DNA from 2 places in the Paraburkholderia sp. GAS33 genome. Region 2 is predicted to be linked to the other one. Evidence: predicted binding sites of a transcription regulator. Region 2 holds the regulator's gene; the other holds the start of a gene.
What was found. The regulator FliA, encoded in region 2, starts transcription of late flagellar genes. The targets are predictions, from matches to a motif close to CTAAAGTTTNNNNNNNNNNNGCCGNTA.

Region 1 (9,383 bases), on a different contig from region 2:
TCACCGACAGGTCGGTGTCGTCGTTCGATCCCGCTGCGCCCGTCGCCGCATTGCCGGCGTTCGTGGCCTGGGCCGGCGCTGCACCCTGCGTGCCGTTGAGTGCCGCCAGCGCCGCCTGCAGCGCGTCGTTGGCCGTCTTTCCGTCTGCCGAGGCCAGGCGCTTGCCGTGGTGCGTGCCGTCCGCCTTGTCGCTGTCTTTCGCGCCCTGCGCGGTCGTGCCGTCCGTCAACGTCGTGCCGGCGTCGTCGGTTGTCTGTGTGTTCGTGCCGCCGGCGCTCGCGTTGGCGCTGGCCTGAAGCTGTGCCTGCAACTGCGCCAGTACCGACGACGCTGTCGTCGTGCTCGCGGCATCGTTCGATCCGTCGCTGTCCTGCTGTGCCGTCGTGCCCTTCGCGTTGCCGTTGCCGCTCGCCTGCTGCGTGTTGCTCGAGGAGCTCGCCGAGTTCGTGCCGCTGCTGTTGGCACCGTTCGCACCGTTGGCATTGCTGGTACTGGAACTGCCGCTTGTACCGCTGGCGCCGCTTGTGCTGCTCGAACCGTCGGCGCTAGCGGTGCTGCTGGCGCTGCTCGAACTATTGCTGGTGTTGCTTGCGTCGCTCGTGCTGTCGCTGCTGTCATCCGCGCTGTCCGGTGCCTGAGCGTCCGACTGCGAGGCGCTCTGCGTGCTCGCGGAATACGACGGGTCCGACGGCGTCGGCGGTGAATAGGGTGTCGGGGGTGTCGGCGTCGGCTGGTTCTGCGCGTCGCTTGCGTTCTGCGCGGCTTCGGTCTGCGCCTCCATGCTCTGTTGCAGGGTCTGCGAGAACAGTTGCGCGCTCGCAGAGTCCGACGGCGAACTGCCCGGCGTGCTGTTCGACGAGCCGAATAGCGAACTGATATATGAAAGTGGCGACATGGTCGATCCTGTCTATCCGGTAAATCCGGTCAAGTTCCGGCTGCTCCCGGTCGAGCTGTCGTGCTCGCTTGCGGGTTATGCACCCTCGGCGCGCATCCTGAGAATGCGCGCGGCGTGTTCGTCTGCATCGCGTTGTTCACGGCGCGCCGTTTGCTGCGCTTCCGCTGCTTCGCCGCGTGCCTGCAGTACTTCGTAAGAGCCTAGCTTCTGTTTGTGACGCTGCCACTCCGGCTTCGCCGCTTCGACGCGCGCGTTCGCTGCGTTCAGCAGCTTGCGCTGCTGTTCGATGGCGGCGTCGAGCGTATCGATGAAAGCCTGGAAGTTGCGCATGTTGCCGGCCGGCATCCCGCTTTGGGCGGTCGTCGTGAAGCGGGAGTGGTATTCGTCGCGGTAGCGCACCAGGGCGTCGAGCTGCGCCTGCACTTCACTTGCCTCACGTTGGGCTCGGCCAAGGCGCTGCGCGGCGGCGTCCACATCGTCCTGGGCGAGGCCAATAAGCGTCTTGATCGGAAAGTGTTTCGCCATCGTCAGCCTCCTTGGGCAAACAGCGCATCGAGTCTCTTCAGACTCGCGTCAAATTCCGCACATTCGCGGAAACCTTGTTGCAAAAACGCTTCAATGCGCGGATACAGTGCGATCGCGCGATCGAGTAACTGGTCGCGCCCCGTCGAATAGGCGCCCACATTGATCAGGTCGCGGTTACGCTGGTAACGCGACAGCATCTGTTTGAAGAGCCGCGTCTTCTCCAGGTGCGGCTCGTCGATCAGCGCAGTCATCGCGCGGCTGATCGAGGCTTCGATGTCGATTGCTGGATAGTGCCCGGCTTCGGCCAGCGAACGCGACAGCACGATGTGGCCGTCCAGAATCGCGCGCGCCGAGTCGGCGATCGGGTCCTGCTGGTCGTCGCCTTCGGTCAGCACCGTGTAGAACGCCGTAATCGATCCGCCGCCTGCCGGGCCATTGCCGGTGCGCTCGACGAGCGCCGGCAGCTTGGCGAACACGGACGGCGGATAGCCCTTGGTGGCCGGCGGTTCGCCGACCGCCAGGGCGATCTCGCGCTGGGCCATTGCGTAGCGGGTCAGCGAGTCCATCAGCAGCAGCACGTGCTTGCCCTGATCGCGGAAGTATTCGGCGAGCGAGGTCGAGTAGGCAGCGGCCTGCATCCGCAGAAGCGGCGAGACGTCCGCTGGCGCGGCCACCACCACCGAGCGCGCGAGGCCATCCTCACCGAGAATCTGTTCGATGAATTCCTTCACTTCGCGGCCGCGTTCGCCGATCAGGCCGATCACGATTACCTCGGCGCTGGTGTAGCGCGCCATCGTGCCGAGCAGCACCGATTTACCGACACCGGACCCGGCGAACAGGCCCATGCGCTGGCCGCGGCCCACCGTCAGCAGCGCGTTGATTGCGCGCACGCCGACGTCGAGCACCTTGTGAATCGGCTCGCGGTTAAGCGGATTGATGGTCGGGGCGGAGAGCGGGGCGTCCATTTTCGTGCCGAGCGGACCGAGTCCGTCGAGCGGCCGGCCGGAGGCATCGAGCACGCGGCCGAGCAGTTCCCAGCCCACCGGCAGACGCTTCGCGCCCGCCATCGGATCGGCGATCGGTGCGCTTTCCAGCGGATAGACGCGTGCGCCGGGCAGGAGGCCGATCACTTCGGTGGTCGGCATCAGGAACAGCTTGTCGCCGGCGAAGCCCACGACTTCGGCTTCCGCCATCGGCCGCGAGCTGCCCAGCGGCAGTTCGATCATCACTTCGGCGCCGACCGACAGGCGCAGCCCGACCGCTTCGAGCACGAGGCCCGCGGCCCGTGTCAGGCGTCCGCAGGCGCGCATTGGCCGCGCAATCGCGTTACGGGCGCGCAGTCCATCGAGATGGTCACGCCAGGCGTTCATGTGCGGGTTGTTGGCGAGCGCCGGGTTCGGTGCCGGGCGAGCCGCGGCTTTCGCTGAAGACGGCGCGGCATCGCGGCTCGCGGCGGCGAACGCGCTGGCCGAATGACCATGGCGAGGATCGTGCGGGGCGGCCGTCCGCGGCGCGGGCTGCGCACTCGGCAACTCCATCGGCTCGGGTGGCAGCGCGTGCATGCCGAACGAGGCTAGCGCCAACTCCTGTTCGAGCGGCGTCAGATCGCTGGCGCGGATTTCCTCGATGGTCGGCTTTACCATGTGCTTGCCTTGCCGAGAGCGGCAGCAACCCGCTCCCAGCGTGTGTCGATACCGGCATCCACTTCGCCGGTGCTGGCGTGGGCGCGGCAACCGCCGCGTTCCACGGCCGGATCGGTTCGCACGGACCAGCCGCGCGCCTGTAATTCTTCCATCAGATACGCTTCGACCACCGGCAGGTCCGCCGGGCTCACTACCAGGTGCGGCGCGCCGGTCAAGGCCGGCTCCGCTGCGATGACTTCGCGGGCTACGGCAATCAGTGCGGCCGGATCATGCTGCACATGCTGGCGTACCACCTGCTGCGCGATGTCCAGCGCGAGCGCCACCAGGTTCTCCGAAATTTCGTGTTGCGCGCCGTCCAGTGCGACCTTGAAGCTTTCCGCCAGGGCGGCAAGGCGCGCGGCTTCTTCGCGCGCTTCGGTTTGCCCCTGCGTGAAGCCTTGCGCGTGACCCTGATCGTAGCCTGCCTGGTAACCGAGCGCCTGCCCGGCCACGTGACCGGAGGCGAGGCCCTGGGCATGCGCGGCGTCGCGCAGGCGCTGCAGCTCCGCTTCGAAGGCGCCGCTGTCGTCGGCCGGCTCCTCGGGCGGCGCCGGCGGCACCGGGTCGAACGAGGCCATCTCCCAGCGCTGGTAGGCCGAGAGGCTGCCTTTGCGCGCGGGATCCTGATCAGACATATGCATCTTCCGCCTTGCCGCCTATCGCGATCTGACCACTTTCTGCCAGGTTGCGCACGATCTGCAAAATGCGGCGTTGCTGCGTCTCCACTTCGGAGACGCGAACCGGACCGCGGGCGTCGAGGTCTTCGGCGAGCAGTTCGGCCGCACGCTGCGACATGTTCGAGAGGAACTTCTGGCGCAGCGCAGGTGGCGCGCCCTTCAACGAAATAATCAGTGCTTCCGACTCGACTTCCTTCAGCAGCAACTGGATCGCGCGGTCTTCCAGGTCGAGCAGGTTCTCGAACACGAACATCTGATCGACGATCTTCTGCGCGAGTTCCGCGTCGTACTGGCGGACGTTTTCGAGCACGCCTTCTTCGTGGTTGCTCGACATGAAGTTGAGAATTTCCGCGGCGGTGCGAATGCCGCCCATCGGGCTGCGCTTGAGGTTGTCGCTGCCGGACAGCAGGCCCGTCAGCACATCGTCCAGTTCGCGCAGCGCGGCCGGCTGGATGCCGTCGAGCGTGGCGATCCGCAGCAGCACGTCGTTACGCAGACGTTCGCTGAAGCAGGCGACGATTTCGGAAGCCTGATCGCGGTCGAGGTGGACGAGGATGGTCGCGATGATCTGCGGGTGCTCGTTCTTGATCAGCTCGGCCACGGCCGACGAATCCATCCACTTGAGGCCTTCGATACCGCTCGTATCGCTGCCCTGCAGGATCCGGTCGATGATCGCGCCGGCCTTGTCGTCGCCGAGCGCCTTGGTCAGCACCGAGCGGATGTAGTCGCTCGAATCGAGCGACAGTGCGGTGTGCTGCTCGGCCTCGCGGACGAACTCGTGCAGCACTTCGTCGACCTGTTCGCGCGTCACGTTCTTCAGCGCCGCCATGGCGACACCGATCTTCTGGACCTCGCGCGGCCCCAGAAACTTGAATACCTGCGCCGCTTCTTCCTCACCGATCGACATCAGGAGGAGCGCGCTTTTCACTACGCCTTCAGCGCTCATCGGACACCCAGCTCTTAACGACGGTTGCAACGATCTTCGGATCCTGGCGCGCAATGTTGCGGGCGTATTCCAGGTTCCGCTCGAATTTGTGTTTATCGCTCTCGAGCGACATCAGGTCGGATTCGCCGTCGTCGTCGCTCGCCTTGCTGCCGCTGCGCTCGCTAGCCGGCAGGCCGTCGAGCAGCATCGGCTCGTCCGGCGAGGGCAGTGAGGCGGCGGTAACCGGCGTGGGCGGCGGGAAGGCGCGGCGCAGGGCCGGCTTGACCATCACGAAGTAGAGGAACAGGGCGACAGCGCCGATGCCCAGGTACGTCGCGAGCTGCTTGGCCAGCGCGATCATGTCCGGCGTGCGCCACCACGGCAGATTGGCGTTCGGGTCGACCTCGGTCTCGAAGGCGCTGTTGACCACGTTCACCGAGTCGCCGCGCTGGGCGTCGAAGCCCATCGCATCTTTCACCAGCTGGTTGACCTGGGCGAGCTTGTCGGCGGTGAGCGGCTGCATGGTCGAGTGGCCCTTCGCATCCACCACCGGCAGGTAGTTCACCACCACCGCCACCGACAGCCGCTTGATGTTGCCCATCGCCTGCTGGACGTGGCGCACGGTCTTGTCGAGTTCGTAGTTGGTGGTCGCATCCTTGCGGTCGCTGACCGGCGTCGTGGTCACACCGCTCGCGCCATTCGGCGCGTTGATTGGCGCGGAGGCCGGCTGCGGCGGCTGGTTCGACAAGGCGCCCGGCACACCGGAGGCGCCGCCTTGCGACATTTCCGTGTCGGTACTGGTCTGCTGGCTGCGAATCGCGGCCTGCTGCGGATTGGCGTTCGGACCGTAGTTTTCCGAGGTCTGCTCGACCTGCGAGAAATTGACGTCGGCGCTCACCTGCGAGTGCGCATTGCCGGCGCCGAACAACGGAGCCAGGATCGCGTCAATGCGCTGCTGCGTGTTGTGTTCGATCTGCTGCACATATTTGAGCTGGGTGGCGTCCAGACCTGCGCCGGAAGGCGGCTGGGTCAGCAGGTTGCCGTCCTGGTCGACGATCGTCACGCCGCGCGGCGGCATTTCGGGCACCGCCGAAGCCACCATATGGGTGATCGCGTTGACCTGGCCTTCGTCGAGCATACGGCCCGGATACAGATTCACCAGCACCGCGGCCGAGGGTGCTTCCTTGTCGCGTACGAATACGGAAGGCTTCGGAATAGCCAGATGGACGCGGGCCGTTTTCACGCTCGAAACCGATTCGATTGTGCGTTCGAGTTCACCTTCCAGCGCGCGTTGGTAGTTGACCTGCTCGGCGAACTGGCTGATGCCGAACTTCTCGTTGTCCATCAGTTCGAAACCGACCGAGCCGCTCTTCGGCAGGCCCTGGGAGGCGAGACGCAGACGCATTTCATGCACCTGGTCGGACGGCACGAGAATCGCGCCACCGCCGTCGGAGAACTTGTAGGGGATGTTGGCGGCCTGCAGCGCGGTGATGATCGAGCCACCGTCCTGATCCGACAGGTTGCTATACAGCACCTTATAGTCAGGCGCGCGCGACCAGAGCCACAGACCGACCACGACGGCAACCAGCACGGCGACCGCGAAGATCAGCGGTGCACGCGGATTGCCGCGCATCTGCGTCAGGCCGGACAGGCGCTGGCTAAAGTTACCGCCGAGGCCCCCACCGCCCAGGTCCGCAGCGCCGCCGGGCTGGCTGGCGCCGGGTGCGGCGCCGCCTGGCGGTTGCGCGCCGGCGAGGCCCATACGGGCGTCGGGGTTAATCAACGAGTTGGCTGACGAATCCATGCGTCGGGTATCTCCGGGGATGCCTGGGTCCTGCCGCCGCTGCCACGCCGGGGTCGGCAGGGGCACGGACAGAGACTTTCACGATTGGAATTATGCGCAGGCGCGGCGAACCCGATTGCTCGAATAGAGCAGGGTTTCCCCCCCAGTTTCGAGGCTTTCGAACCAGGCCCGCTGATATTCTCTCGCTCAGATCGGTAGGATTTGCTATGCCGTTCGACCTTCCTCAGGAGAGAACATGACAATGTCCGTGAACGCGCTCTCGTCGGCGCTGCAGCAAATGCAGGCCATGGCCGCACAGGCCGCCGGCGGCACCGAGGCGGTGGCGAATCAACCCGCTGCGGCAAGCTCGGGCGGTTTTGCGTCGGCGCTCAAGGCGTCGATCGACAAGATCAGCGACGATCAGAAAACCGCGGCCGGCGAGGCGAAGGCGTTCGAAGTCGGCGCACCCAATGTATCGCTGAACGATGTGATGATCGACGGGCAGAAGGCCAATCTGGGCCTGCAATTCGGCCTGCAGGTGCGCAACAAGCTGGTGTCCGCCTACAACGACATCATGCAGATGTCGGTTTGACAGCGTAGCGGCTGGTCTGGCAAACGCTGCACCGCAACCCGGTCCGCGAGCGGAAGTTCGTGGACGTGGCTGGCGGCGCCGCGCGGCTACGTCTGTGCCTGCCCAAGCTTGCAGCCATTCGCCTTAAACCTCCTTACCGCGTCCTAAAGCTTTTCGGTTGCCGATCCGATAACCAGGTACAGGCATCAATCCGCAAGTGGCGAAGTGCCCCATGCAGCCGTCTGATACTTTCCGTTTCCGTAGCAAAGGAGGAGCGCCGATGTTTTCCCCAGGACACGCTGGAGCCAACGCATACGCACGTGTCGGCGTCGAGACAGGAGTGATGGGTTCAAGCCCGCACCGTCTGATCGTACTGCTGTACCAGGGGGCCCGGCGGGCAATCTCTCAGGCGCGTATGCATCTGCAGCAAGGAAACATCGCGGAGCGGGGAGTGGCGATCAGCAAGGCGATCCGGATTATCGAGGGCGGATTGCAGCAGTCGCTTAACGTCGAAGCGGGTGGTGAGATCGCGCAACGCCTGCACGCGCTGTACAGCTATATGGCACGGCGGTTGTTCGAAGCTAACTTGAAGAAGAGCGAGGCGATGCTGGTCGAAGTCGACGGCTTGCTGGCCACGCTCGAAGAAGCCTGGATGGGGATTGCCCCGGAGATCGCGCGGATGGCGACACAGCCAACCGCGGAAAGCATGAGATGACTTCGAACACAGAATATTTTGCCCGCTACGAGGCCATCGCAGCGATCTCCGCACGCATGCTGACCGCAGCGCGCCGCGCCCTTTGGACCGATCTGATGCCGTTGCAGGAAGAGTACCGGCATATGGTCGACGCGTTGAAGGACGCGGAAACCGGGGTGAAGCTCGACGAAGTGGAACGCGCACGTAAATACGACCTGATCCGCCAGATTCTCGCGGACGACGCCGCTATCCGGGATCTCGCGAATCCCCGCATGGCGACGCTGTCGGCGCTGTTTGCCGGCCGTCCGGCCCGCGTGCTCAAGGAGTTGTACGGCGCACGCTGAACTTTTTTGACTGCGATAGATTGATTGCGAAATTGACTGCGTTAGCCGCGCGCAGCCAGTAGGTACTCCAAAGGAACCGGCATGAACGGAATCGACACGGCCATCGCTTCGCTGCTCGCGAGCCGGGTCGACAGTCTGCTCAATATCGCACCCGGCGCGCCAAATGCAGCGCAAACGGGTGCGTCTGCGCTGAGCACGGATACGCCGGTGACGCCGGGTACGCCCGAGGTGCCGGCGCCGCCGCCTGCCTCTGCGCAGACTGTCCTGTCCGCGGTGGCTTTGACTCTCAACGCGATTGCCCTGTCCGGTGGTGAAGCCACCCCGGCGATTCTCGGCCAGTTGCCGATCTGGCCTGCGGCTCCTGCGCTCGATCCCGAGATAACCGAACTGCCGCTCTTCGAAATACTCGACGCGCAGACGGCGGATGCGGTTGTTGCTACTGTATTGGCCGATGCCGGCGTGGCCGACCCGGCCAGTGCGGCAAACGCAGCGAATGCGGCAAGCACCGCCACGACCTCCAACACCACCAGCACCGCCAATCCGGCAAGCGCTTCGGCGACGACGGCCGCCACTAGCGTTGCCCCAGGGGACCTCCCGGTGGCAGCGCTCGCGGCGGCGCTCGAACAGACCGTCGCCGGTAGCGGCCTCTTTTACGAGGCGCACCTCGCGCAATGGCTGGCGGGTCAGCTCTCGCCCGCCGACCTCGCCAGCGAACCGCAAAACCGTCTTCTCGATAGCGCCGCGCAATTACCGCTCGACTGGGCGTCCGATCTCGACGCAAGCGCGCCGCCGGGCTCGAGCGCGGCGCAGCAGACCCGCTCCGGTTCGACGCAGACAACCCAGAGCGGCAATGACGGCCCCGAGGCGAGTGCTGCCACGCGCGCGGCGTCGATCCAGTCGCCACAGGCCGCGCGTTTCGCCGCCGGGGAAGTGCTGGCGAACTCGCTTTCCGACCTGGCCGGTCAACCGGTGCACGCTGCGCTGCATGCCGCCGCGTCCCAGCTGGGCGACACGCCGACGCAAACCGCGCAATCAATGGCGGGCGCCGTCAACGTGGCGACCATCCCGCTGGTGCGCCAGCAACTCGATATGCTCGCCACGGGCCAGTTCCGCTGGAGCGGCGAAGCGTGGCCGGGCGCGAAAATCGACTGGACCATCCAGCAGGACGGCGACGAGTGGGAGCGCGGCGGCGGCGGTGTAGGCGCGGAAGAGGACTATCCGTGGCGCACGCGTCTGACGTTGTCGTTGCCGCTGCTCGGCACGGTGGATGCCGAACTGACGCTCACC
Region 2 (20,410 bases):
AACTGCGGTTGGTGTTCGCGCCCGAGGACTTCGTTGCGTTGATGTTTTCCTGAATGACGATGGTCAGGATGTCGCCAATATTGCGCGGCCGCTGGTCTTCGAAAAGCGGCCGTCCGGCGTAGCCCGGATTGAAAATCGAACCCGGCGACTGCGTGTGCGGCGGCACCGGCGGAACCGCGGTCATCGGCTGCTGCACGATGGGCTGCTTCGGTATCTGCGCGCAGCCGGCCAGCGCCAGTGCAAGCACGCTGGCAGTAGCGACGAACGCGCTGCGCGCGTCGCTCTTGACCGGTTTGAGATTGGATTGCGACATCGTATTTACCTACCGCCTCTGGTTCCGAACCCTTAAATCGACATCTGCGACAGGGTCTGCAACATCTGATCGGACGTGGTGACTGCCTTGCTGTTGATTTCGTACGCGCGCTGGGTCTGGATCATGTTGACCAGTTCCTGCACGACGTTCACGTTCGACGTTTCGACATAACCCTGTTCCAGCGAACCCGAGCCGTTCGAACCCGGCGCGCTGATGTTCGGCGTACCCGAGGAACTGGTTTCCGAAAACAGGTTTTCGCCTTGCGCGTCGAGACCGGCCGGGTTGATGAAGGTGGCGAGCTGCATGGTGCCGATCTGCGTCGAGTTCGAGCTGTTGGGCTGCGTGATCGACACCGAACCGTCGCTGCCGATCGTGAGCGAAGTCGCGGTCACCGGTACCGTGATCGCCGGAATGACCGGATAGCCGCTCGAGGTCACCAGCTGGCCCTGCGCATTGGTCTGGAACGAGCCGTCGCGGGTATAGGCGGTCGTGCCGTCCGGCATCTGCACCTGGAAGAAACCGTTGCCGTTGATCGCCACGTCCTTCGAGTTGCCCGTTTGCTGCAGGTTGCCCTGCGTGTACAGACGTTCGGTCGCGACCTGTTGCACGCCGGTGCCGAGCTGGATGCCCGAGGGCACCTGGGTCTGCTGGGTCGAGTCGGCGCCCGGCTGACGCACGGTCTGATAAAGCAGATCTTCGAACACGGCGCGCGAGCCCTTGAAGCCATTGGTGCTGACGTTGGCGAGGTTGTTCGAGATCACGTCCATCTGGGACTGCTGCGCATTCATGCCGGTCGCAGCGATATAAAGTGAGCGGTTCACAGTGTTGGTTCTCCTGGGTGCACGTCTGGCGCGACGCCCGTTAGCTGAAGCTGAGCAACTGGTTGGCGGACTGATCGTTCTGATCGGCGTTTTGGATCATCTTGGTCTGCATGTCGAACTGCCGCGCATTGGTGATCATCGAAACCATTGCGTTGACCGGGCTCACGTTGCTGCCCTCGAGCGATTCGGGTGCCAGCGTGACAGTGGGATCGGCGTCGGCAGGGTTGCCGTCAGCAGTACGGAACATGCCGTCGTCGCCGCGCTTCAATGTGCCCGCTGCGGGCTTCACGAGCTTCAACTGGTCGATGACCGCGATCGCCGTGGCCGGGTCTCCCGGCGCAAGCGCCGAAACCGTGCCGTCCTTGCCGATCGTGATCTGCGAGCCAGGCGGCACCGAGATCGGACCGCCCGTGCCGACTACCGGCAGGTTGGTCGCATTCACCAGCTGGCCGTTCTGGTCGATATGCAGATTGCCGGCACGCGTATAGGCCTCGCCACCGTCGGCGGTCTGCACGCTCAACCAGCCGTCGCCCTGGATCGCGACGTCGAGCGGGTTGCCGGTCTGCTGGATCGGTCCGGGCGTTTCGTCCGCACCCGGTGTCGACGACAACACGAACGTGCGTGTCGTGCTGTCGTTGACTGAGCTGCCGTCGCCGAACGACATCGGTACCGCGCGAAACGTCTCGAGCTGGGCGCGAAACCCGGTGGTCGACGTGTTCGCGAGATTGTTCGCGACAATGGCCTGCTGCTCGAGCGCCTGGGTGGCGCCCGACATCGCGGTATAAATCAGACGGTCGGTCATTCGTTCGGCTCCTGTTGCCCTTACATGTTGATCAGGGTCTGGTCAACGGTCTGCTGCGTCTTGATCGTCTGCGCGTTCGCCTGATAGTCGCGTTGCGCCGTGATCAGGTTGACCAGTTCGTTGGTCAGGTCCACGTTCGAATCTTCCACCGCGCCGCCTTGCAGCGTGCCGTGGTTGGTGCTGCCCGGCGTCGAGATCTGCGCTGCGCCCGACGCGGCGGTCTGTGCGTACTCGTTGTTGCCGAGGTCGACGAGGCCGTTCGGATCGTTGAAGTTGGCGAGTACGACCTGACCGAGCGAGGCCGTCTGACCGTTCGAATAGTTGCCGGTGAGAATGCCGGTCGTGCCGACCGTGAAGCTCGTCAGCTGGCCGGCGGCAAAGCCATTCTGCTGCAGGTTGTTCACGCCGTCCGTGCTGCCGTACTGGGTCGTGCCGGCAAGATCCAGCGTCAGCGCCTGCGGCGTGCCGGAGCCGTCGGTGTTCGGAATCGTGAAGGCGATCGAGTCCGACGCGGTCGTAGACGCGACACTCGTGATACCGGTCAGCGCGCCGGAGGTGTTGAAACTTGCCGTGCCGACCAGACTTGCCGTGCCGCCTGCGACGCCTGCGTAGACGTCCCATGCGCCGGAGCCGGTCTTGGCGAAGTACATGTTGACCGTCTGCGAGCCGCCCAGCGAGTCGTACACCTGGGTCGAAGTCGAGTAGTTGTAGGTCGACGAGTTGCTTGCGTCGAAAGTGGTTGGGGTCGGCGTAACCGCTACCGTGTCACCGCTCACCGGCGTACCCGTCAGCGTGATCGTCTGGCCGTTGCCCAGCGCAATGGCAGTGCCGGCGGTGTAGGTCCCGGTACTGTCGTTAGCGGCGTTGTCGGCATCCGTTACCTTGTATGTTGTCGCGCTAGTAAATTCGATCGTGTAGTCGTCGTTATTCGACCCAGCCGAAGCGGTCGTAATCGTCGCACCGCTGCTCGCCAACGTCGAGCCGGTTCCCAAGGTCGGCGTCACGGTCGGCGTGCCGAGCATCAGCGAATCCTGAGCGTCCAGGTTGAGCTGCGCCGTGATGGTGGTGGTCTGCGTCGGTGCGATGTTGGTAGTCGGCACGGTCAGCGGCACCGTTTGCGCGCTGTTGATGATGCCGCTGGAATTCGCGGCATAGCCCATCAGCTCGAGTCCTTGAGCGTTCACGATATTGCCCGTGTTGCTGAGCTGGAACACGCCGTTGCGCGAATACGTGAGCGAGCCGTTATTCGACATCTGGAAAAAGCCGTTGCCGTTGATGGCGACATCCAGTGCCTGGCCGGTCGTATTGATCGTGCCTTGCGAGAACTGCTGCTGCACTTCGGCGAGCTGCGTGCCGATACCGATCTGGTTGTTCACGGCCGTGGCAACCGAGTTCGCATACATATCGGCGAACACTGCCGTACCGCTCTTGAAGCCGATCGTATCCGAGTTGGCAATGTTGTTGCCGATCACGTCGAGATCGCTCGATGCAGCCCCGAGGCCGCTCAAACCCTGCTGATAACCCATGACGTATTCTCCGTTCCGGGAAATGTCTAAATTTGGTTGAACTGATTGCTTAGAGGACTGCCGCGACCGAAGTCAGGGCGACCGTATTGCCATTCGACAGCACGAGACTCGGTGCGCCGCCGGTACCCTGTACGACGCTTTCCACGGTACCCGGGGTCAGGGTCGTGCCAACGCCTGCAGCACCGTTGATCGTGCCGGTGGCGGTGATCGTGTAGGTGCCCGTCGGCAGTGCGGCACCCGTCGAATCGACCGGGGTCCACGTCACCGGCACAGTACCGGCCGGTTGCGCGCCCAGATCGAGCGTGTTGACGATCTGGCCTGCCGAGTTCACGACGTTGACCTTCATGTCGGACGCCGCCGAGGCCAGCTGCACACCGAATTCGGTCGCCTTGCCGGAGGTCACCGAAATGGAATTGCCTGGGGCCAGCACGCTGGAACCGATCAGCAGTGCGGCCTGCGAGGTCTGGCCTGCGTTGAGCTGCGTCGCCAGCGAGCTGAGCGACGTGTTCAACTGGCTGATGCCCGTCACGGTGTCGATCTGCGCGAGCTGCGAGGTCATCTGCGAGCTGTCCATCGGATTGGTCGGATCCTGGTTCTGCATCTGCGTAATCAGCAGTTGCAGGAAGGTGCTTTGCAGATTCGCACCCGAGGTCGCCGAGCTGCTCGAGCTGCTGCTCGACGCACTGCTCGCCGAGCCCGTGCCGTTCATGGTATCGAGCAGCGTCTGCGAGACCTGGGTCCCGCTGCCGCCGATGGTGGTTGAAGTAGTCAAGGAGGCGCTCCTCAGGTTCCGATCGTGAGTGTTTTCAGCATCAACTGCTTCGCTGTGTTCAAGGTTTCGACGTTCGCCTGGTAAGCGCGCGACGCCGAGATCATGTTGACCATTTCTTCCACCGGATCGACGTTCGGCATCGTGACGTAGCCGTTCGCGTCGGCCGCGGGGTTGCCCGGGTCGTAGGTCTGCTTCATCGGCGTCGGATCGTCGACCACGCCGGTCACCTGCACACCGCCCACCTGCTGGCCGGATGCGGTGCGCGCGCCGCCGATCGGATTGACCGCGAACACGACCTGCTTGGCCTTGTACGGCTGGCCGTCAGGACCCGTCGTGCTGTCGGCGTTCGCCAGGTTCGACGCCGTCACGTTGAGCCGCTGCGATTCGGCCGACATGGCCGAACCGGCGACATTGAAAATATTCATCAGGGATGGCATAGCTTCTCCGACCTCTCCTGCCGGCAGGTTCCGGCTTGATTGTTTCCCGTGGGCGTGGTTTTTAGCGGTTACATCCAGCATGTGCGCCGGTCGTCGCGTCTGGACTCGATCAGGAGCCCGACGTGATCACCGACAGCATCGATTTGATCTGATTCGAAACTTCCGTCATGGCCGACTCGAAGTGCAGCGAGTTATCGGCGAACTGCACGCGTTCCGCGTCGAGGTCCACCGTGTTGCCGTCGAGCGAGGGTTGAGTCGGAATGCGGTACTGCAACTGGCCGTAGTCGTCGCTCGGACCGCCGGTCGCAATCAGGCTGGCCTTGCCGGCCATGTGGCCCGGTTCGGTCGAGGCCATCGTCATGCCGCTCGTCACGCCGGCAGGTTGCGCCATCGCCAGCGTCGAGTTGTTCGATGCGCCGGTGCCGGTGCTGCTGCCGTCCGTCTTTCTCAGAGCGCCCGCGAGCGTCGACGAGAAATCGACGTCACGCGCCTTGTAGTTCGGCGTGTCGGCGTTCGCAATGTTCGACGACAGCAGTTCCTGCCGGTAAGAGCGGACATCGAGCGCCTGACGGCCAAAGGCGAATTCGGCATCGAGTTTATCTAGCATGAAAAATCTCCGGATAACGTTCCCGCGTCTGGCGCTCGATCAGGGAGCACAACATCTGCGGCGACCCAAAAGGGCTTTTTGCATGAGATGCATCTTAGGCGGGGCAGGCAAGCGGCAATCTTCTGAATAACCGGGGAAGGTCGCCTCTATTCAACGTTTGCGCCGGGAGCCGCGTCACTAGAATGCAACTCGTACCCTTGCCTCACGCTGGAGATGCACGATGGCCCGATCCACTCTCGATGTGCTGCCGCCGCGGCGCCGCATCGTTGCACGACACACTGCCGCCTGGCTGGTGTGTGCCGTGGCGGGTGCGTGGTGTGCGTCTGCGGCATTGGCCCAGGAGGCCAGCGGCCCGATCGTGATTCCCGGTCCGGGCGAACAGAACCCGGCCGATCTCGCGCGCATGACCGCGATGGCGACTTCCAGCAATGCCAGCCCGCGGACGATCAATCCGCAGCTCGCGGCGACGCTCGCACCGCCTGCGCAGTCTTCGACGCCGCAAGCGACCGATCGCTTTACCAGGCTGTCGAACGCGAGCGGTGCCATTGTGATTCCGGGTACCGATGAGGCATCCGCGTCCGGCGCGCCAAATGTTCCGGCGAACACGACGGTCATCCAGCAAGCCAGCCCGGCGAATACGGCCAGCCTTACCCGCGTCAATATGAATCCCGCGCTCGCCGCGAGCCAGGTCGTGCCGGTGGTCGTCACGTCGATGCCGGCGCGTGCGACGTACGGCGCCGCACTGCGGCCCGTGAATGCCGCCCCGGCTGCCGCACCTGTCGGCGTACCGGCCGTGACACCCGCCGTGACCGCTGCGAGCAGCGTCGAAATCGACAGCCTCGCTTCGCGCGGCGAGCCGCCCGAACTGGGCGCGAGCGCGGCAGGCCGCAATCCGGCGCCTCACGTTGCTGCCGCGCCGGCTCAAACGACACTCCCCGTAAAGAATCAGGCGCAGGCGCTGGCGGAAGCCGCGCAGCGCGCGCAGGCAATTCAGGCGCTGCAACAGGCTCAGGCGGCTCAGGCCGTTCAGGCGCTGCAGCGAGCGCAGACTCCGCAACCGGCGCCCAAGCCGGTGCTGGCCGCCTCCAGGGTTCAACCGTTCCAGACTGCTGCCGCAATTCAGGCATCGCAGCCGGCTCAGGCCAGCCAGCCCGTGCCCGAAGGTCAGGAAGACGGCCAGCTGATCCACGCCGCCGCGCTGGACTTTCTCAAACAGCAGGCCAATGGCCTGCCGGGCCAGGTGGAACTGAGCGTTGCCCAGGCTTTCCCGCGCGGGCTTGCCGCCTGCGACACGCTGCAGGCGTTCATGCCGCCCGGCGCGCGACTGTGGGGCCGCACGACGGTGGCGGTGCGCTGCACGAGTGGCCACCCATGGACGGTCTGGCTGCAGGCGAAAGTCTCGATCCATGCGACTTACTACGTCGCCGCGCGGGCAATGATGCCTGGCGAGGTGATTTCCGACGCCGATCTGGTTCCTCGCGACGGCGACCTGACCATGCTGCCGGCGTCGATCGTCACCGTGCCGTCGCAGGCAGTCGGTTCGGTCACGTTGATGCGCGTGAGTATGGGCTTTCCGCTGCGTCAGGACATGCTGAAGAGCGCCGCCCAGGTGACGGCCGGACAGAGTGTGCGGGTGGTGGCGCAGGGCGACGGCTTCTCGATTTCGTCGGAAGGCAGCGCGCTCAGCAATGCGACGCCAGGGCAACCAGTCAGGGTGAAAACCTCAACCGGGCAGATCCTGATGGGAATCGTGAAGGACAGTTCGACGGTTCAGATCCAGATGTAGATGCCCGGGGATCTGAACCTGAAAATGGCGCCCGTGACAGTGGCGTTCAAAGGGTTTTGGGGGAAGAAGGCGGCCGGTGGGGCCGTTACAAACGGATACATCGATTGAGCTAAAGTTTGGTTTCTTGAATGCCGTTAAAGGAATCAAATAGTTCAGGAAGCCAATCGTGAAAATCGATTCCACCACCAATAGCATGCCGGACAGTCTGACGGGCAGCGCGGCAACGCGTACCCAGCAGGACAGCTCGGCCCCGGCGGCTTCGACCGCCCAAAGCGCGGCAGCCGCCGCGCAAGCCGCCACCGGCTCGGGTGGCGACGCGAATGTGAGCTTGTCGGGCCTGTCGTCCAGCCTGCGCAGCCTGGCGGCATCGGGTTCGGCAGACATCGACACCGCTCACGTCGAATCGATCAAGCAGGCCATCAAGAACGGCACGCTGACGATCGATCCGGGCAAGATTGCTGACGGCGTGCTCGACACGACGCGCAGTTTGTTGCAAACGAGAGCCCCGGCGACCGGCAATTGAGGTTGGACGCCGCGAGGCGTCACCTTGAAACCCGGCCCGCACGCTTTGTACGGGCGCCGTGAGAGCGACTTGTGATGAAAGACGCGCTGCTTGCCACTGTGATCGATGAGTACTCGACCATCGAAGAATTTGCTTCTGTTCTGGCTATCGAGCAGAAAGCGCTAACCCAGGTGGAACCGGCCGAGATGTTGCGGCCGGTTGTCGAAAAGAAAACCGAACTGGTCGGCAAGCTGGCCTCGCTCGAGAAGATCCGCGACGCGCAGCTCGCCGAAATGGGTCTGCCGGCCGGCTGGAACGGCATCGAGCTAGCCGCCGGGCGCGACCCGAAGCTCGCCGAGCAGTGGTCGTTGCTGCAGCAATCGGTAGAGCGCGCACGCCGCTCCAACAAGACTAACGGTGTGCTGATCCGCACCCGCATGGAATACAACCAGCGCGCCCTCGAGGTGCTGCAGGTGCGTCCGAAAAAGCCCTCGCTGTATGGGCCGGATGGACGAGTGCCAGGGTTCGGCGGCCTGTAATTCCGGACGCTCCCCCGCTCATCGAACTCCAATCCAGTCTGTCCTGAATGCTCGCTGAGTCGGTCTGACCGTTTTCAGACCAACTCGGCGCAGCCTGCCGTTTGGCGCCTGTCCGCCACCTGCGCTTGCCGCACTTTTCCTGCTTTCCTCTCAGCACAAAAAAAGCGCCGTCCCTTTACATCGGGACGGCGCTCATTGCGCTTGAATCATGAGCGGCGGGTAACGGCGGTGAACCGCCGGCCGCCGTGGTGTTACTCCGCTTCAGCCTTGGCCCAGGCCATCTCGCGCAGGCGCGTGCGCAGCCGTGCAACCGCCTGGCTATGCAGCTGGCAAACCCGCGATTCGCTAACTTCCATCACCGCACCGATCTCGCGCAGATTCATGCCGCGTTCGTAGTAGAGCGACATCAACAGCTTTTCGCGTTCCGGCAGACGCTCGATCGCTTCGACCAGCGCCGAGCGCAGGCTTTCGTCGAGCAGTGCCGAGAGCGGGTCCGAATGATCGACGCAGTAGCGGTCGAGGAACGGCTCGTCGTCGGCGGAGCGATCGAAGTCTTCGTAGTAGATCAGCTGGCTGCCATGCAGGTCCTGCAGCATCGCCTGATACTCGTCGAGCGGCATCTTGAGGTGACCGGCAATCTCCGTCTCGCTCGCCGAACGGCCGAGTGTTTGTTCGACCTGATGCACAGCCGTCTCCACCTCACGCGAGGTACGGCGAAGGCTGCGCGGCAGCCAGTCGTTGCTGCGCAACTCGTCGAGCATCGCGCCGCGGATCCGCTGGCTCGCATACGTTTCGAACTGCGCGCCCTGGTCTTCCTTGTAGCGACTCGCAGCATCGAGCAGGCCGATCATGCCGGCCTGAATCAGATCGTCGAGATCGACACTCGCCGGCATCTTCGCCACCAGCTGCAAGCCGAGCCGCCGCACCAGCGGTGCGTATTTGGTCAGAACCTCGGCTTGGGAAATCTTTCCCTGAGCGTTGTACATCGTGCTCCCCTTGTCCGCGCCCCGCCCTTCAGGCGTGCTGCACAGACGGTTGGTCGGCGTGTTGCGCCGCTGTTACTGCCGCCGGCGCCACCCATTGGTGACGTGACGACATCGCTGGCCGCATTGGCCAGTACTGCAATTCGGCGGCGAGGTGCCGATAGTCCCGCGCAGCAGGGGTCGACGGAAACGCGTCGACCACGCAGCGCGACAGTTCGAGCGCCCGGGCCATGCGCGGGTCGGCGGCGATACAGCCCGCGCCTTCCAGCGACACAGTCAGATAACGCCCCGCCACCCCCGCGAGGTTTTCAAAAGCGGTGTGCGCGTCGGTGACGCTATGCACATGGTTCACCAGCACCCGGAACTGCCCGATGCCGTGCGCGTAATGCAGCCGCTTCATGCAGGCATACGCATCGGTAATCGCCTGCGCAGCGACGCGCGTGACGATCAACAGGTCGTGCGCCTGCATCGCCAGCGCAGAGAGCTGGCCGAGCCGGTCGAGTTGCGCATCGATCAACACGATGTCCGCGGGACCGTCCAGCACCACACTCAGTTGCGCCGCCGTGTAGCCTTCGCGATTGCTGCGCGAGGCGCTCAGCACTGAAAAGCCCAGTGCATGACGCGCTACGGCGGCGTCGAGCGATATCTCGCCGCGTACCACGGCGGCGAAGTTGGCCGCCCCCTGTACGCCGCCGAGCATGGCGCCCACCGAGTAATCGCCAAGGCACTCGTCGATTACGAGGACATCCTTGCCCTGCTCCACGAGTGCCGCCGCCAGATTGACGACGGTCGTGGTACATCCAACGCTGGTCGAACCGCCCGTTACCGCCAGCACTCTTGAACCGCTGCGGGCCAGCAGGCGCCGCAGTCCTTCTGCCTGATCCGAGACGACCTTATCCAAAGCGGACCTCGTGCAGTTCGGCCGTCGAGCGTGCTGAGAGCGCCGAAAGCAACGCCGGAATATCGTCGTCCTGCGGCACGAACGGCGAACTGTCGCGCGGAATGCAGAAAGCGCTCTTGATCAGGAATTTCTTCGTTGCGACGTACAGGTTCTCGGGCACCTTCTGCCCGGTCGAGACGTAATGCACCGGCAACTTGTAGCGGATCACCGTGTCGAGTACGCCGCCCAGGTTGGTCGCCTCGTCGAGCTTGGTGAGGATGCAGCCGGCGAGCGGCTGTTGATCCGGCCCGCGCTGGTAGGCCTGCACGACTTCGTTGAGCGTGTCGCCATGGCACGTTGCGTTCAGCAGCAGCAGGCGCTGCACCGGTTGTCCGGCGCGGCACAGCATGGCGATCTGGTCGGAGACGAGGCGGTCGCGCTGGCTCATGCCGATCGTGTCGATCAGCACGATGTGCTTGTTGCGCAGCTCGGCGAGCGCCAGTTGCAGATCGGCGCCGTCCTTCACTGCGTGAACCGAAACGCCGAGGATCTTGCCGAAAATGCGCAGTTGTTCGTGACCGCCGATCCGGTAGCTGTCGGTCGTCAGGAGTGCCACCTTGCTGGCGCCGAAGCGCATCACGCAACGCGCGGCAAGCTTGGCCGTGGTCGTGGTCTTGCCGACACCCGTCGGGCCCATCAGGGCGAACACGCCGCCGCGCTCCATCAGCGCGTCTTCGTTTTCCATGATCGGCAGGTTCGACTCGAGCACGTTGCGCACCCAGTCCATCCCGCCTTCCATGTTGTCGATCTCGGGCGGCAGGTTGTCGACCATCATCTGCACCAGTTGCGCGGAGAAACCGGCGGCGAACAGGTGCTTGGTGAGCGAGGCGCGCGTCGGGCTGCGACGCTGGCGGTCGGCCCACAGGAGACCGGCGAAGTGTTCCTCCATCATGCCGCGCATCGACGAGAGCTCGCTCATCACCGTTTCGTTGACGACCTGCTCCATGCGAGCCTTGATCGCTTCGGTGACGCTGGCGGTGGTGCTGGCTGCGGCACGTGCGTCGTCCGCTGGAGTGGCCGGGCTCGGCTTCCTGCTAGCGCGGCGCGCGGCGAGTTGTGCGGCTTCGCGGGCCCAGTCGGGCGTGTCGGCGAGGTTCGACGGCTGACGCGTGCCGACCTGGATGTCGACCGGTGCGCCGAGGCCCTTGGCCATCGCGGCGGCCGGTGTCATCGACGAAGGCCGTGCGCTGTAGGCACCTTGCTGCTTGCCGGCGATATTGCGGGCGTGGTCGATCAGCCAGGGATTCGTTTCCGCCATCGTGCGCGGCGTGGCCGGCGAGAACGGCATAAACTGCGGCGCCGGGACACCGGCGGCTTTCAGCACGTCGGCGCGGATGTCGTCGCCCGAGCGCGGCATCTGCGGCATCTGCGCCTGCGGTGCGGCTTGCATCGAAGGCGCGCTTTGCGCCGCGTGAGCGGCTTGAGCCTGCGGCGCGAGCGGTGCGGCCTGAGCCGACGAAGCGTACGGCGAGGCCGTGGCCGGCTCTTCCGTTACGGCTGCCTGTGCGGGTGCAGCGGCTTGTGCCGGCGCGTTGCTGGCCGACATGCTCTCCGTGCCGGCTTCCGGGCTTGCGCCGAACACCGACGAAAACACGTCCGGCATGCCGCTCGCGTACGGATTGGACTGCATCATCGGCGTGCTGCGCGGTGCCGGTGCTGCCGGGCTCATCGCAGGGGCCGCGCTGTTTGCGCTGCTGCCGTTATTCGCGCCGTTACGCGCCTTCGGAGCGATTGCCGCGAGCTCGCTATCGGCGAGCGCCACGATCTCGACGGTGCCGTCTTCGATCGTGCGGTTCGACAGCACGACCGCGTCTGGGCCCAACGCCTCACGAACGAGGCGTAGCGCGTCACGACTGGTAGCACCGACAAATTTACGAATGTTCAAGCTGGACCCCCGATGAGGTTGACGGACCGGCGACATACCGCTTTCCATTGAGATCGATTATTGCGAAAGATGTCGAGAGACCATCGCTTGATAAAGACAGGGAAAAGCAGGCAATTCGCGTGATGGGTAGTACGCCGGGGCCGCGCTGCAAGGGTCCCCAAATGAAAACCGGCGCCTGAAGCGCCGGTCTGAAGCGTGAGCGGGTTAGCCTTTCCCGCCTATCAGATTCACCACCTTGACGTTGCGAGTGTCGGGCACCTCCGCATACGACAGCACCTTCAGCTGCGGCAGGTTGCGGCGCAGGAAGCGCGCCAGCATCGGCCGCAACGCGTGCTGCACCAGCAGCACCGGCGCGAGCCCCAGGTTCTGCTGGCGCGTCATGGCTTGTTGCGTCTCGGTCATCAGCGTGTGCGCGAGACCCGGTTCGAGACCAGGGTTTGCCCCAGTCGAAAGCGCCTGCGAGAGTACCCGTTCAAGGTTTGAGTCGAGGCCCATGACCTGCATGTCGCCGGTGCCTGGGAACCACTGTTGCGTGATCGCGCGGCCCAGCGCCAGACGCACGGCTGCCGTCAGCTCGTGCGCGTCGGTAACCTTGGGCGTGTGCTCGGACAGCGCTTCGAGGATCGTGCGCAGGTCGCGGATCGGCACACCTTCTTCCAGCAGGTTCTGCAGCACCTTCTGCAGCGTGGTGAGCGAAAGCGCCTTCGGGATCAGATCGTCGACCAGCGACGGCGTGTCCTTCTGCATGCGCTCGATCAGCGCCTGGATTTCGCGGCGGCCGAGCAGCTCGGAGGCGTGCGTGACCACGAGGTGATTCAGGTGCGTCGCGACCACGGTGCTCGAATCCACCACGGTATAGCCGTACACCTGGGCCTGCTCGCGCAGATTGGTGTCGATCCAGATGGCCGGCAGGCCGAACGCAGGATCCTGAGTCGGCGTGCCCGGCAGCGCCGCGCTCACCTGCCCCGGATTGATGGCCAGCCACTGGCCCGGATAGGCCTCGCCGACGCCGACCTCGACGCCCTTCAGCGCAATCCGGTAACCATTGGGGCGCAGTTCCAGGTTGTCGCGGATGTGGATCACCGGCGGCAGGAAGCCGATTTCCTGCGCGAACTTCTTGCGGATGCTCTTGATCCGCTTGAGCAGTTCGCCGTCCGAATTCTTGTCGACGAGCGGAATCAGCCGATAGCCGACTTCGAGACCGAGCGTGTCGATCATCGTCACGTCGTCCCAGCTTGCTTCGGTGTTTTCGGTCGGCGTGAGCGCAGCCGGCGCCACGGTGGCGAGTGCCGCGGTGCTCTTCGCTTCCGTCGCGCGCTTCTTCATCATCCGGCCAAGCTGGATCAAACCACCGCCCAGCAGCAGGAAGGCGAAGTGCGGCATGCCCGGGATCAAGCCCATCAGCACCAGAATGCAGCCCGTGATGATCAGCACGCGCGGGTTCGTAAACAGCTGCCCGGTCAGCTGCGTGCCGATGTCTTCGTTGGTGGCCACGCGCGACACGATCACGCCGGCGGCGGTCGAGATCACCAGCGACGGAATCTGCGCGACGAGGCCGTCACCGATGGTCAGCAGCGTGTAGTTCTTGGCGGCGGCGGCGAAGTCCATGTTGTGCTGGACCACGCCGACGATCAGGCCGCCGATGATATTGATCACCATGATCAGCAGGCCGGCGATCGCATCGCCTCGCACGAACTTGCTGGCGCCGTCCATCGAGCCGTAGAACTCGGCTTCCTGCGCGACTTCGAGGCGGCGGCGGCGCGCCGCGTCTTCGTTGATGATGCCGGCGTTCAGGTCGGCGTCGATCGCCATCTGCTTGCCGGGCATCGCATCGAGTGTGAAGCGCGCGGACACTTCGGCGATCCGGCCCGCACCCTTGGTGATCACCATGAAGTTGATCACCATGAGGATGATGAACACCACGATCCCGACCGCGAAGTTGCCGCCGACCAGGAACTGGCCGAACGACTCGATCACCTGTCCAGCGGCAGCCGGGCCGGTGTGGCCTTCGAGCAGCACGACCCGGGTGGAGGCCACGTTCAGCGAGAGGCGCAGCAGCGTCGAGAACAGCAGCACGCTCGGGAATGCGGCAAAGTCGAGCGGCTTCATCGTGTACATGCTCACCAGCAATACCATCACAGACAGCGCGATGTTGAAGGTGAACAGCAGATCCAGCAGGAACGGCGGCAACGGCAGGATCATCATGCCGAGGATCATGCAGATCAGCACCGGGCCTGCGAGTGCCCGCAGGTTGGTGTTGCTCAGCGAGTCCGGCCGTCGGGACAGGAAACCGGCGCGTGCGTTCATGCGGAGGCTCCAGATGCCTTGTCGTCTTCGTTAAGCGCTTCGGCGGCTTCCTGATCCGCCTCTTCGTCGGATACCGGACCCTGGTCCAGATCGGCGGGAACTTCGAGTTCGGTCGGGGCAACCGGCACCACGCCGCCTTCGGTCTTGAAGCGGCGCAATTGATAGACCCATGCGAGCACTTCCGCGACCGCGCCATACAACTGGCCCGGAATTTCGCGGTCGAGATCAACGTTGTGATACAGCGCCCGCGCCAGTGGCGGGGCTTCGAGCAGCGGCACGTTGTTCTCCACAGCAAGCTGGCGAATCCGCGCGGCGACGAGGTTCACCCCTTTGGCGACGACACGCGGCGCGCGCATCTCGCCGTCGCTGTACTGCAGCGCGACCGCGAAGTGCGTCGGGTTGGTTACCACCACGTCCGCCGTCGGTATCTTGGACATCATCCGGCGCCGCGCGGCTGCGCGCTGCTGCGCCCGGATGCGGGCCTTAAGTTGCGGATCGCCTTCGTTTTCGCGGTGTTCGCGTTTCACTTCTTCCTTCGTCATCCGGAGTTTCTTGTGGTAATTCCAGATCTGATACGGGACATCGAGCGCTGCCACAAGGAACATGCCGGCGACCGTCATGCCGCAGCACACGGCGATCAGGTGCGCCGCATTGGCGAGCGCCACGGTGAGCGGCTGGGTCGCGAGCGCGAGGATCTCCTCGCGGCGGTTCCAGACCGAGACGCCCCCGACCCCGCCCACGACGATGGTCTTGGCGAGCGACATGCCGAGCTGGATCGGCCCGTTGATCGAAAAGATCCGGCCAAGGCCGGCCATCGGATCGAGCCGGCTGAATTTGGGTTGGAGCGCCCCTGAGGAGACGTGCCAGCCGCCCAGCGCGAGCGGCGAGAGCAACGCGGCGCCGCCGGTCAGGGCGAGGATCGGTACCAGCGCACGGAGCGCCTGCATGCCGTCGACACTTGCGCCGATCAGCATGCGCCGGGTTTCGAAGACGCTGTCGTGGTTGAACATGAGCGCGCCGCGCAGCATCGATCCGAGATGATCGCCGATGCTCCCCGACAACGCCCAGACGCCATAGAAACCGGCCGACAGCAAGGCAAACGAGACCAGTTCCCGCGAACGAACGATCTGCCCTTCCTCCCGTGCCTTCTCCAGGCGCCGGGGGGTGGCGTCTTCTGTTTTTTCGAGGTCGCTTTCCCCTGCCACGCAGCTCTCCAGACGGTCGAGGCACCATGCCCAATTCCAGTGAGAGCGATTATTCCTGCAGAACTCAAGCCATGATCGGCGGATAAGAACGGGGAAACGGGGGTATTTCGGGAGATGGAGCGGCGCGGGGGGCCGCTACGGGCGGGAGCGGGAGGGGCCGGGCGAGGAGCCGGGGGGCGCTGCCGCCGAGGGTCGCCCGTTCCGGGGCCGGGAGGCGTGGAACGGGCGGAACGGGTCGCCGTGAACCCTGGATCAGTAGCCGACGTAAGGTGCCTGGCCGCCGCTCGCAGTCTGGTCGATGCCGAAGTACATATAACGGCCGTAGAAGAACGGCAGGCCGATGTCGAAGCTGCCCGAGGTGCCGATCTGGCCAGCGAGATCGTTGAAGGCGTAGTTGTTGCCGTTGCTGAACAACGTCGACGCGCTCAGGATCCCGACGTTAGCCGCAGCGGAGACGCCGTTCAGGCCAACCACGGTGACCGTACGCGTCTGCGCCGTCGAAGGGCAGTAGAAGCCGCTGAAATTGCTGCCGCACAACGCCAGGGTGCTGTCGGTGAAGAAGTAAGCGTTCGAGCCGGAATCGAAGAAGGCCGACAACGTGCTGCCGTTGAACGTGCTGTTGTTAAGGTCACCGAAGGCATCGGTCGTGAAGGTCTTCGCCGCCGCGAGCGCGTTGTTCGACTGCGTGCCGATGCCGAACACCAGCGTACCGGTGGCCGACGCGGCTCCGTTGTTCGAAACGGGCGCCATCTCGACAATCACGCCGTTGTTGTCGGTGGGGAAGTGTGCGACCGGGTTCGCCACCTGGTTGGTATTCGGCACCTGAGCGGTCGTGCAGCTCGAGCTTGAGGTCGTACACGCGTAATAATTGCTGAACTGGGCAAAGGTCGTCGAACTCGCGCAGGTCGCGCCGCAATCGTAAGGTGCGTTGCCAATGCCAAGAATGCCATTGGCGCCAAGCGCGCTGGGGGTGTTCTCTTCGGAGCCGTTGGCACAGCCTGTCGGCACACTGTTGTTCAGGTCACCCAGCACCTGGATCGGAATGCCGGCGGTCGTGGTCTCACCGCCAATTGTTACGGTTGCCGTGCGTACCGAGCCCCACGAAAAGCCATCCGCGAAATTCGTGCATTCAGCCAGCGTGCCGGACGCACCGCTGGGGATAGCAGCGTCAGGCAGCGCAACGCTCAACACGCCGCTGGCGATCCGCAGGCCATATGAACCGGTATCCACCTGCACGTTGTTAATGGTCTGGCAGGTACTCGTCCCGGGCACGCAAACCTTGACGCTCACCGTCGGAATGTTGATGACGTTCGCCACGCCCGTGCTCACCGTGATCGCGGCGGTGTTCGCCGCAGTCGCCGCAACCGGCTGTGCGGTCGGGCTGGCCGGCAACGAGCCGTTATTCGCACTCGACGAACTGGAACTGTTGTTGCTGCCACCGCCTCCGCCACACGCGGCAACCAGCGACACCAACGTGACCGTCACCGCGACCTGCGCCCACCCTCTGAGCTTTGCTGCAAATTGCATGTCTCGTCTCCCGTCCGTCACTGTCAGTGGATGTCGGAACCGCTGACGCCGGCAGGCAGCGCCTGCGGCAGCCATGCATCACCCGAGAACGCGCCCATATGGCCACCGGAATGGACCACCAGGCCGCTCTGCTCGACCGCGACCGGACCGTGGCCGCCGCGCACCGCGCGCACGGCCTCGACACCGGCCAGGTATTGCGGGAAATAAGTACCGAGCAGATTGTTCAGATCAGGCATTTGCGGCCCGTTCCAGCCGAGGCCGAAGACGGTGCCGTCCGCGGCGAGATACTCGCGCACGACTGTGCCGCTGCCGTAGGTCGTCTGACGTACGGTGTATGAAGAACTGCTGCTGGCTGCGGAGGCGGCGCCGGATGCGGCGTGTAGAACGGCAACAGGGGAAACGGTCTGGGAACTGACGGACGCGCCGGCGGGCGGCGTCATCGGACTCCCGCCCAGCGCCGCGTGAGCGGACTGAACGGCGGGCACCACGCAGGACAATCCGAGCGCTGTCATGACGACGGCGCGGCGTACACGACTCAGCATAGCCACACTCCTCCCGGTCAACTGCGATACGGCCCGTGCATCGCACGTGCGCTCGCATTTATCCAAGATCATACGGTACCGGGCCACTGCTCCGCAGGAAGGTTTCCTCCAGGGTGCCTGGCCGGGGTATCCGCTATGCGCGATGGCTAGCCGGCAAGAAACCTGCGCCCGGAGTGCGGGACGGTACACGGCGGCGCCGAACGCTGTGGAGCGGGGCGCGTGCCATGTTCGACCGCCGGGAGCCGGCGCGGTTCAGATGTGGAAAGCTGTTCGAAAGCCGTGTCAGAAGCCAAGGCTCGCCAGCAGATCGTCGACTTCGCCTTGATCCTGCATCACGTCGGCCTTGCCTTCCGGGTTGATCTGCGGCCCGTTCAGCAGGTTCTCCGGGCTGCCGGTCGACGAGGGTTCGGCCGCCAGCGCCGCTGCCGTTGCCGCGAACTGCTCGCGCCGTTCGAGCGCGATGTTCTCGATCAGCACGCCGAGCAGTTGCTGCTCGATCAGATACACGACCTCGGTGATCTTCTTGATGACCTGGCCGGTCAGATCCTGGAAGTCCTGCGCCAGCATGATCTCGAGCAGCTGCTGGTTGGTGGCCGTCGTCACCTCGGGCACGCCACGCAGAAAGGTCCGCGTGTCGTTCATCAACGCGCGCACTTCCTCGCGTTCGATCGGCGCCGCATACCATTGCTCCCAACGCGCGTCGAGCACCGCTGCGTCCTGCTGCAACTGCTCCTGCAACGGCTTGGCGACCTCGATCGAGCTCAGCACCTTTTCGGCTGCCTGCTCGGTCATGTTGGCAATGTACTTCAGACGGTCGCGCGCGTCGGGCACCGCTTCGGCGGCGCGCTCGACGTGCTTGTCGATGCCGAGCTCGCGCATCGAGTCGCGCAGTGTGCGCGTCAGTTGCCCGATGCGGGCAAGGATGCGATCGCTTGCAAGGTCGCCGCCGTCTTGCGCTTCGACGGCTGCCGCGTTGGTCGGCTGGTTCACGTCAGCTCCCGGCTTTCGCCATCTTCTCGAGAATCTTGTTGAGCTTCTCGTCGAGGGTTACCGCTGTGAACGGCTTCACCACATAACCGCTCGCGCCGGCCTGCGCCGCCGCGATGATGTTTTCCTTCTTCGACTCGGCCGTCACCATCAGTACCGGCAAATGCGTGAGGCTGGCATCCGCGCGGATTTCCTTGAGCATGGCCAGACCGTCGAGGTTCGGCATGTTCCAGTCGGAGATCACGAAGTCGTACTTGCCGCTACGCAGACGCGCGAGACCCGCCTGGCCATCTTCCGCCTCGTCGACGTTCGAATAGCCCAGCTCCTTCAACAGATTGCGGACAATCCGGCGCATCGTCGGAAAGTCATCTACGACCAGAATCTTCATTCCCTTATCCATTTCAATTCCCTTTCCCTAATCCCAGATGGTGCAGCGAGTGTGTCGACTGGAGTCCGCGTTTCAGCGCTGACTCAGGTCCCATGCAAGACGCCTGCGTTCTGACCCGGCGCGCATCATACCCGCTGGACGCGTTCACCCATTGACGAAAGACGCGCCATGACGCGCCGGCTCATCTCGGGCAGCGAGGTGATTTCGTCGGCAGCGCCGAGTGCGATCGCCTCGCGCGGCATGCCGAACACAATGCAACTCGCTTCGTCCTGCGCAAGCGTATACGCGCCTGCTTTTTTCATCTCCAGCAGTCCAGCCGCACCGTCGCGGCCCATTCCCGTGAGAATCACGCCCACCGCATTCTTGCCGGCGTGCTGCGCAGCGGAGCGGAACAACACGTCGACAGACGGACGGTGCCGGTTTACCGGCGGGTCGTCGGAGAGGTGTGCAATATAGTTCGCGCCGCTACGTGCTAGCAACAGGTGAGCGTGACCGGGGGCAATATACGCGTGTCCCGGCAGCACACGTTCGCCGTGCTCTGCCTCTTTAACGGTAATTCTGCACAAGCCATTAAGGCGTTGAGCAAAAGATTTTGTAAACCCTGGCGGCATATGCTGTGCGATCAGCACCGCGGGGGCGTCTGGCGGCAGCGGCACGAGCACTTCGCGGATCGCTTCGGTGCCGCCCGTCGAGGCGCCGACGATGATCAGCTTTTCCGTACTCAGCAGCGGGTTGTTGAAGTTCGGCGCCGGCGTCGCAGCCTGGGCACCCGCCGCGTGGCCGGCGGCCGTGCCGGCGTGATGCACCGGGGCAGCCTGGCGTACGCGGGCGCGCGCAGCGGCGCGGACCTTGTCGGCAAGCTTCTCCGAGTAGTCGAGCATGCCGTCGCGGATCCCGACCTTCGGCTTGGTCACGAAATCGACCGCGCCCAGTTCCAGCGCGCGCAGCGTGATTTCGTTGCCGCGCTCGGTCAGCGACGACACCATCACCACTGGCATCGGCCGCAGACGCATCAGCTTCTCGAGGAAGTCGAGACCGTCCATGCGCGGCATTTCAACGTCGAGCGTCAACACGTCCGGGTTGTGCTGCTTGATGAGTTCGCGCGCGACCAGCGGGTCGGGCGCGGTTGCGACGACGGTCATGTCCGGCTGGCCATTGATGATTTCGGTCATCAGGCTACGGATCAGCGCCGAATCGTCGACGCACAATACCTTGATCTTTTGCACAGCTCTCACGCCTCCTCGGCAGTTCTGGCGTTGTTTGAATTATTCGGACGCGGGCTCGCGCCAAATAGCTCGATGCGCGGCTTCGCAGCCGGGGCGCCCGTCCCTGAACCAGCAGCGGCCCTTGCACCAAACAGCTCGATTTTTGGCCGGCCGCCAGCCGGCGCGGCAAACAGTTCGACGCGTTCGCGAGCCTTTGCGAGACGCTCGGCGCGCTGCTCGGAGGTCTGCCGGGCGAGCGCCTGTTCGCGCTCGGCCACCCCGGCTTCCTGCTGCAGGCGCAGTTTTTTCACCATCACCTGGCCGGTGCGCGGCATG

Region 1: fliS (flagellar export chaperone FliS) is a predicted target of FliA. The motif match lies at 7,224-7,250, and genes of this name have one in related genera.

Annotation. Positions count from the first base shown of each region.
Region 1 covers NZ_JBNDMP010000019.1:86,553-95,935, reverse strand. The annotation lists gene P3T24_RS36005 (flagellar hook-length control protein FliK) at 1-895, opposite strand, end outside; gene fliJ (flagellar export protein FliJ) at 971-1,420, opposite strand; gene fliI (flagellar protein export ATPase FliI) at 1,423-3,063, opposite strand; gene fliH (flagellar assembly protein FliH) at 3,057-3,743, opposite strand; gene fliG (flagellar motor switch protein FliG) at 3,730-4,725, opposite strand; gene fliF (flagellar basal-body MS-ring/collar protein FliF) at 4,715-6,508, opposite strand; gene fliE (flagellar hook-basal body complex protein FliE) at 6,744-7,079, shown strand; gene fliS (flagellar export chaperone FliS) at 7,339-7,773, shown strand; gene P3T24_RS35965 (flagellar protein FliT) at 7,770-8,096, shown strand; gene P3T24_RS35960 (flagellar hook-length control protein FliK) at 8,178-9,383, shown strand, end outside.
Region 2 covers NZ_JBNDMP010000005.1:12,070-32,479, forward strand. The annotation lists gene flgH (flagellar basal body L-ring protein FlgH) at 1-313, opposite strand, end outside; gene flgG (flagellar basal-body rod protein FlgG) at 346-1,134, opposite strand; gene flgF (flagellar basal-body rod protein FlgF) at 1,175-1,936, opposite strand; gene P3T24_RS16590 (flagellar hook-basal body complex protein) at 1,957-3,462, opposite strand; gene P3T24_RS16595 (flagellar hook assembly protein FlgD) at 3,512-4,234, opposite strand; gene flgC (flagellar basal body rod protein FlgC) at 4,246-4,671, opposite strand; gene flgB (flagellar basal body rod protein FlgB) at 4,781-5,278, opposite strand; gene flgA (flagellar basal body P-ring formation chaperone FlgA) at 5,499-7,064, shown strand; gene flgM (flagellar biosynthesis anti-sigma factor FlgM) at 7,231-7,587, shown strand; gene P3T24_RS16620 (flagella synthesis protein FlgN) at 7,662-8,105, shown strand; gene P3T24_RS16625 (RNA polymerase sigma factor FliA) at 8,357-9,091, opposite strand; gene P3T24_RS16630 (MinD/ParA family ATP-binding protein) at 9,120-9,989, opposite strand; gene flhF (flagellar biosynthesis protein FlhF) at 9,982-11,913, opposite strand; gene flhA (flagellar biosynthesis protein FlhA) at 12,118-14,220, opposite strand; gene flhB (flagellar biosynthesis protein FlhB) at 14,217-15,425, opposite strand; gene P3T24_RS16650 (DUF3443 domain-containing protein) at 15,678-16,952, opposite strand; gene P3T24_RS16655 (DUF2844 domain-containing protein) at 16,976-17,494, opposite strand; gene cheZ (protein phosphatase CheZ) at 17,777-18,484, opposite strand; gene cheY (chemotaxis response regulator CheY) at 18,486-18,881, opposite strand; gene P3T24_RS16670 (protein-glutamate methylesterase/protein-glutamine glutaminase) at 18,995-20,095, opposite strand; gene cheD (chemoreceptor glutamine deamidase CheD) at 20,101-20,410, opposite strand, start outside.